2 regions of the Paenibacillus sp. FSL K6-0108 genome follow, and region 2 is predicted to be linked to the other one. Evidence: predicted binding sites of a transcription regulator. Region 2 holds the regulator's gene; the other holds the start of a gene.

Region 1 (4,217 bases), 610 kb from region 2:
ATCCGCATTGTGGAACCAATACCCATGGATAACAAGGCACCCATACCGGCTGAACTTTTGATTGTGCCAGAGAACAACGTACCCGCTTCGGTAATGCCCAAATGCAAAGGATATTGAATGATTTGAGCAGCTTTGGTATACGCTTCAATGGCCATCGGTACATCCGATGCTTTGAGAGACACGATAATATCGTGGAAATCCAGCTCTTCCAAAATACCAATGTGATAAAGTGCACTTTCTACCATAGCATCTGCCGTTGGATAGCCATACTTTTCGAGCAAATGATTTTCCAAAGAACCTGCGTTTACCCCGATCCGAATCGGAATACCTTTTTCTTTACAAGCTTTGACGACTTCTTCTACTTTGGCACGTTTACCGATATTGCCGGGATTAATCCGTACTTTATCGATGCCGTTCTCAATCGCAAGAAGAGCCAGCTTATAATTAAAATGGATATCCGCTACAAGCGGAATATTGATCCGTTTCTTGATTTCCTTGATGGCTGCGGCAGCTTCCTCATTATTCACCGTTACACGCACCACTTGACAACCCGCTTCTTCCAAACGCAAAATCTCTGCCACGGTTGCCTCAACGTCTGCCGTTTTTGTTGTACACATGCTCTGGATGATGACCTCGTTGCTGCCACCAATCGTTAAGTTCCCCACTTTTACGGGTCGTGTATCTTGTCTTAAAAACATGAGTGATTTCTCTCCCCACAACGTCAAAGCTCCACCCTGACAGAGACATGAATTCGCCTTCTGCCAGGAGTGGAGAACTGACAAGTCTATATTTCAGTGTTGAAACGGAATATTCGCCTTTAGTTAGGCACTTTCTTCCTGCTTGTCGTCCTTGGATTGGCTCAGTTCAGGCACGACTCTCTTCTCAACGACCTCTTCGGTAATGACACAGTTCGTAACATCATCACGGGAAGGCACTTCGTACATAATCTCAAGCATAATGCCCTCGATAATTGCGCGCAGTCCACGTGCACCCGTGTTACGTTTAATGGCTTCCTTCGCAATCGCAAGCAATGCTCCTGGTTCAAACACCAGATTCACATTATCCAGCTCAAGCAATTTTTGGTATTGTTTCGTAAGCGCATTTTTTGGCTCGGAAAGAATCCGTACCAATGTGTCTTCATCCAGCGGTTCCAAAGTGGAGATGACTGGCAAACGGCCTACAAACTCCGGAATCAGACCGAATTTCAGCAAGTCTTCCGGCAATACCATACCCAGATATTCACCTGGTTTAAGATCTTTTTGTTCCGCAACGGTGTTAAAGCCGATGACTTTTTTACCGATCCGGCGTTTGATCATTTGTTCCAGACCATCGAAGGCACCGCCGCAAATGAACAGGATGTTAGTGGTATCAATTTGGATGAATTCCTGATGAGGATGCTTACGTCCACCTTGTGGTGGTACAGAAGCTACAGTTCCTTCCAGAATTTTCAGAAGCGCCTGTTGAACACCTTCACCCGATACATCACGTGTAATGGATGGGTTCTCGGATTTACGCGCTACTTTATCAATTTCATCAATATAAATAATGCCGCGCTCTGCTTTTTCAACATCATAATCAGCAGCTTGAATCAGCTTGAGCAGAATATTCTCTACATCTTCGCCGACATAACCAGCTTCTGTCAATGAAGTCGCATCAGCAATAGCAAAAGGAACATTAAGGATTTTGGCCATCGTTTGCGCAAGCAACGTTTTACCAGAACCCGTAGGTCCTAACAGCAAAATGTTACTTTTTTGCAATTCAACATCCTCAATCTTGCTTTGCGTGTTGATCCGTTTATAGTGGTTATAAACCGCTACAGACAAAGATTTCTTCGCCTGATCCTGTCCAATGACATACTGGTCAAGAATATCGCGGATTTCTTTCGGTTTTGGAATATCTTTGAGGTCCAGTTCTTCGTCATGACCAAGCTCTTCCTCTACGATTTCAGTGCACAGTTCGATACATTCATCGCAAATGTAAACGCCTGGTCCAGCGACCAGCTTGCGCACCTGTTCCTGAGATTTACCGCAAAAAGAGCATTTCAATTGCCCTTTCTCATCGTTAAATTTAAACATGAAACCACCCCTTTAGGAATTGATCGGTCTGCTGAGCACCTGGTCAATAATGCCGTACGTTTTGGCTTCCTCAGCACTCATAAAGAAGTCACGGTCTGTGTCCCGCTCGATTTTCTCAAGAGGTTGACCTGTACGATCGACGTATATTTGATTCAGTTTCTGACGTGTTTTAATAATCCATTCGGCGTGAATTTTGATATCCGCAGCCTGTCCTTGAACGCCGCCAAGCGGCTGATGAATCATCACTTCGCTGTTCGTCAGCGCATATCGTTTGCCAGGAGCACCGGCTGTCAGCAATAACGAGCCCATGCTTGCTGCCATACCTACGCAAATGGTCGATACATCCGGCTTGATATATTGCATCGTATCGTATATACCCATCCCTGCGGTGACAGAACCACCAGGTGAATTAATGTACAAGCTGATATCTTTCTCAGGATCATCGGCTGCCAAAAACAAAAGCTGCGCTATGACAAGATTGGCTACATCGTCATCAATCGCACTGGTTAAAAAGATAATGCGATCCTTCAGCAAACGCGAATATATATCGTAAGACCGCTCGCCTCGATTGGTTTGTTCAACAACCATTGGCACCAGACTCATGAGACCAACCTCTTTTCTACATGTAATTAGACATAGGCTACCTGTAAAGCAAACCCAAATTCATTCTAACACGTTCCTGTGACAATGTCATTTTTCACAAGTGGTGTCAAGACGGAGCGATTTACTTTTTTGCCTGATCATATTTAACCATGTTTTCTATGTATGTGCAAATCGGAGCAATCCTATGCCGTTTACCCTTATTTTATTTGAAGGAGAACCATAGGACGTTGGAGATGCAAACAATATTGCAACAAATCCATCCATATTATTACTGATTCACCTATAAAATGGATGCCACAATTTAAAAATAAGGCACGCAATGATTCACGTGCCTTATCGTTTATTCAGCTGTTCATTACATAACAGCTTGTCTTATTTTTCGTCAGCTTCTGCAGCAACTTCTTCAGCTGGAGCTTCAACAGCTTCAACGACTTTGCTGTTCTCAACGAGAACATCGATCGTTTTACGCAGTTTCACTTCATCACGAAGGCTGTCCAGGGAACCATTACCCTCGAGAATGCCACGAATCTCTTCAGCAGGACGCTTGTAAGACTCAGCCATTTTTTCGAGTTCTTGGTTAACTTCTTCGTCAGACACTTCAATGTTTTCCGCTTTACCAACTGCTTCAAGAACCAGATTGTTGCGAACACGTTTGGAAGCATCTTCCTGCATTTGTCCTCTCAGGTCAGCTTGTGTTTGACCGGAGAAGCTCAGGAACATTTCCAGGTTCATACCTTGGTTGCGCAGACGGTTGTCGAAATCACGCATCATGTTTTGTACTTCGCTGTCAACCATTGCAGAAGGAATGTCCACTTCAGCATTTTCAGCCACTTTTTCTACAACAGCATTTTCTTGAGCTGCTTTGGCTTCGTCTGCTTTGCGGGATTCCAATTGTTTTTTCAGATCAGCTTTGTACTCTTCAAGTGTATCGAATTCACTAACATCTTTAGCAAACTCGTCATCCAATTCAGGAAGTTGTTTACGTTTGATTTCATGCACTTTCACTTTGAATACCGCTTGTTTGCCAGCCAGTTCAGCTGCATGGTAGCTCTCTGGGAAAGTCACTTCAACGTCTTTGAAGTCGCCAGTGGACAGACCCACAACTTGCTCTTCAAATCCTGGGATGAACGTGTTGGAACCAAGTTCCAAGGAATAACGCTCAGCTTTTCCGCCTTCGAACGGTACACCATCAACGGAACCGTCAAAGTCGATTACAGCAACATCGCCGTTTTGTGCAGCGCCTTCGTCGATTACAACGAGTTCTGCGTGACGTTGTTGAAGACGCTCGAGCTCTTCAGTCACTTCTACATCCGTTACTTCATGTTTGGCTACAGCAACTTCAACGCCTTTGTAGTCACCCAGTGTAACTTCAGGTTTAACGGTTACTTTCGCTTTGAACTTGAATACTTGTCCTTTAGCGAATTGTTCGATATCTACATCAGGACGATCAACCGGGAAGATATCCGTTTGGTCGATTGCTTCTGTGTAAGCTTCAGGAAGCAAAATGTCGATTGCTTCTTGATACAAGCTTTCCACACC
Region 2 (4,217 bases):
AACGGGGGCTGTTAAAAGGATCCCACCGTATTCTTCATATCATTTTTGTTTGCAGCCGTGCTGCGAATAAAATCATTAAGCATTCATTGATTGAAAATGCTCTATTATATAAAAGCCGCAAATGCGGCGTGAAACCTTTATACACCACTCTTAAACAACCTATGATTGATTGGCTGCATTGATCGTATCACGGATCAACTGCGCCCGATATATGTCACGCTCATCTGTCCGCATGTCTTCCCCAAATGTTTTCTGTAAAAAGCCCGGCTGCGTCATCACATTCAACTCGTTCATCACGGTTATGGACAAGCCGTCCAACAAGCCGAGATCCACACCAAGCCGAACATCAGACAGTCGCTGTGCAGCTTCCTTTGAATCCATAATGGCTGCATGGGACAAAATGCCGTAAGATCGCATAACCCTGTCGGTAATCCGCAGTCTGGAGTCGGTAATTAACCGTTCTCTGGCGGTACGCTCATGCCCAATCATCTGTAACACAACACTATGCAGGTTATCGATGACTTCCTGTTCCGTCTGCCCCAGTGTGATCTGGTTCGAAATTTGGAACAGGTTACCCATGGCCTCACTGCCTTCACCGTAAATTCCCCGTACAGTCAGTCCGACTTGGGAGACTGCGGTTAGAATGCGGCCAATCTGCTGTGTCATCACCAAAGCGGGAAGATGCATCATGACAGATGCTCTTACACCTGTACCTACATTCGTAGGACAACTGGTTAAATATCCTCTGCGGTCATCAAAAGCATAATCCACATGCGCTTCAAAAGCATCATCTATGGCGGAAGCTTTCTCCCAGGCTTCTTTCACCTGGAACCCCGGATAGAGGCACTGGATACGAAGATGATCTTCTTCATTAATCATAATACTGACCGACTCATCCTCACTGAGAATAACAGCACCATTTCTGGATTCGTTCACAAGACTGGGACTGATTAAATGTTTCTCCACCAGCACCCTTTTGTCAAGGTCATCAATATCAATCAGATCCAGGGTATGAAAATCTCCAAAGGCATGAACGTCATCGTATTGAAGTACTTCGCTCAGCTTATTCAGCACTTCTTCCGATTGCTCATTGGAAGCCAGCATCGGAAACGGATAATGCTGCAGGTTGCGTGCGATCCGGACCCGGCTGCTAATGACGATTTCGGAATCAGCCGCATCACTGCGCATCCAGTCGCTAAGCGCTTTCTCTGTAAAGCGCAGATTAGGCATTACGCATCCCTCCTACTCATCACAAACTTTACTCCTCAGCTATTTCTTTTTCAAGTTCCCTGATCTGATCACGAATTTGAGCGGCTTCTTCAAACTCCTCTTGCGTTATGCTCTCCTGAAGATCCCGTTTCAGATCAGCAATTTGTCTTTTGACCTTGATGCGACCACCAGCTCGCGCAGGCACTTTACCCACGTGGGAAGTGCTGCCGTGAACCCGTTTGAATAGCGGGTCCAAACGACTGTCAAAATATTTATAACAAGAACTACAGCCAAAGCGGCCGATTTTACTAAACTGTGAATAGGTCATGCCGCATTCTTCACAACGAAGAGATTGCGCAGGTGGTGCTCCAGCACTGCCATTCTTGCCTGAGGGTTCAAAATCAAGCAGCCCTGACAATAAGTTGTGAATGGAAAATCCGCCTGCTGTTCCGGGAATCATTTCCCCTTTTTCACGAGCACATGACTCACAAATATGGAATTCCGTCTTCTCTCCGTTCACGATCTTCGTGAAATGGAGTGTTGCCGGACGTTTGTTGCATTCTTGGCACAGCACAATGATGTACCCCCTTGATCCCGATAGTTTTCATTTACCGAGCAAAGATATTAACATCGCCTTCAACATTCTGGCACGAATTTGATCCCGGTAAGGAAGTTTGACCAATATAATCTCTCTTGATACAGCTGCTCGCATCAACCCGGCTTCCCTTTTACTCAAGAAACGTGCTTCTTCCAGCTGATAGATCAGACCTTCGGCAGCTGTCTGCCCGATCTCATCACCAATGCTATGGTGCAAATGGTTATGCAGAGCCGAGTGAGCCGGCAATTCAATCCGCTGTATGCGAACATAACCGCCTCCGCCACGTTTACTCTCTACAAGGTAACCTTTTTCGAGTGTAAATCGGGTGCTGATGACATAATTGATCTGTGAAGGCACACATGAAAATTGGTCAGCCAGATCATTACGTTGAATTTCAACCATTCCTTCGGGACTTTCATGCAAAATACTCTTCAGATATTGTTCGATAATATCAGAGATATTACGCATCCACTCATCCTCCACTGTCTGAAACGTTAAGTCAATAAGGACCCACACGCCCCTACAGAGTACACCTTCTCAACCCATTTAACCAATCAAGGAAACAGCGAAACTGATCTTCAACGGTCTTAACAGGAGAGCGAAGGACGCTCGAAGGTCCTTTAATATTGCTTTTATCCGTTGATGTATACTCCCTTTAAAATGGCTCCCACCACCGGATTGCAGAAAGAAAGCTACATAAGTATTTAACCTTTAGTTGACTTTGACTTTCTTTGACTTTATATACATTATAGCATATTTTGTGGTTTTGCCAAGAGGGAGCACTATTCATTTTTTACGATTTTACACGAAATATTCGGCTGACACAAAAAAACCTCTCCAAAAGAGCTGGAGAAGTCCATTTGTCTCATACTAGCAACGTAATGCTATACAAGTTAAGTCTATGAAATTGATACGAACGCTTTCGTGACACTATGAGGATCAGAAAAAATCAAGCAAATACGTTTCACGTTTAGGAACCGCTTGTTCCAAAGCCTTAATCGCTCCTGTCGGTCCTTCAATTCTACCTATTTGAGCCATCTCGGTTGGTCTGCGATACCCCATCAGTATTGCGGTGAGCGCCTGAATGTCTACTTTAACAATATGATCTTGAGCTCCCGGTTCAGATGTCTTCCAAATGGAAGCTGTACCGTTCATCGCCACGTTCAACTGCCACACCCCTTCATTCCATGGTGCATAGGCATCCTCTACCTGGAGAGTAATCTGTAATGGTGAATCTGGGTTCGTAAAAGGATACTGCGAAATAAATTGTTCTACACTCACAATACGTGCCATAAAGAAAGGTACAATTTCCTGCTGAATCCGCGGATTGTCCAATTGAAATGCAAGCAAATCACTGGCTGGTGCCTGTAAAGTGACTTCCTCAATCATGGAATCATGGTTAGCAATAAAGGTCCATAAACCTTGTCTTGCCTCTTCATTCAGATAAATGATCTCTTTAATAGTAAACTTTCTTTCCTTAACCTCATATAAAATATAGCCTTGTGCTTTACCAGCTTCATCATAATATACGGCTTTCTGCCTTGTTCCATTAGTGAGAACCGAATTCTCCCATCTCGCATCATCCCGGATCAAGGTTCCGTTATAGCGCTCAGCGTAGGCACCGTATACTTCCTTGAAAATGCTGAGGCCGGGATTTCCGCGCCGAATCGTTCCAGAGGTTACCTTTTTCGCAGGCAAATGAGCTGTAGGCACTCTATATCGTTTAAACTCAACATACGTTTCCCATCCATACTTCCGATAAAAAGCAAAAGAGAACGGATGCAAAAACGATATACTTTGTTTGTTACGATTCATTTCCTCCAGCGCATGCTTCAACAGCCCAGCTACCCAGCCTTTGCGTCTATATTCTGGCCATGTGGCTACTCCTGCAATACCACCCATCTCGAACGATCTCCCATGAATATAGGTTTGAAAAGGGATAATGTGAAGTTTGGCGCCCAATTGTCCTTCTTCAAATACACCCCATATATCCTGTGAATCAAATTGACTCCGTCGCTTCTCCGTTTGTTCTTCACTCATTACCATTTGAAAAGCATACTCGGAGAGTGCCATAGCTGGCTCAAAATCATCTGCGGTTAATTTCTGAATTTGCATGTCGTCCTGCACCCCGTTCTCTAAGTTATGATATCTTTCAAAATCATGGCCTGATACGTGATGTATGTATCCATTTATGAGTGTGTCAGAGGAACAGGACAAAGTCAAACAAGAGATGCACGAGCATCTCTCAGGGATTAACTTTTTATCATGTAATTTAGTAAAAACACGCAAATAAAAACCACCACCGAATTACATCGGCAGTGGTTCTTTGCTTGGCGACTTCCTACTCTCCCAGGACCCTGCGGTCCAAGTACCATCGGCGCTAGAGGGCTTAACGGTCGTGTTCGGGATG

Evidence for each region. Region 2 encodes CtsR, which represses protease genes until heat stress. Its sites were predicted from a motif close to ATGGTCAATAAAGGTCAAACA; they were not measured.
Region 1: the regulator CtsR is predicted to act here: its motif matches at 2,809-2,829, upstream of clpP (ATP-dependent Clp endopeptidase proteolytic subunit ClpP).

What each region holds. Positions count from the first base shown of each region.
Region 1 is NZ_CP150288.1:6,080,339-6,084,555, forward strand. It holds gene ispG (flavodoxin-dependent (E)-4-hydroxy-3-methylbut-2-enyl-diphosphate synthase) at 1-698, opposite strand, end outside; gene clpX (ATP-dependent protease ATP-binding subunit ClpX) at 822-2,075, opposite strand; gene clpP (ATP-dependent Clp endopeptidase proteolytic subunit ClpP) at 2,088-2,678, opposite strand; gene tig (trigger factor) at 3,051-4,217, opposite strand, start outside.
Region 2 is NZ_CP150288.1:6,691,690-6,695,906, forward strand. It holds gene MHB49_RS30600 (protein arginine kinase) at 160-1,230, opposite strand; gene MHB49_RS30605 (UvrB/UvrC motif-containing protein) at 1,259-1,783, opposite strand; gene MHB49_RS30610 (CtsR family transcriptional regulator) at 1,814-2,275, opposite strand; gene eis (enhanced intracellular survival protein Eis) at 2,747-3,922, opposite strand; rRNA gene rrf (5S ribosomal RNA) at 4,136-4,217, opposite strand, start outside.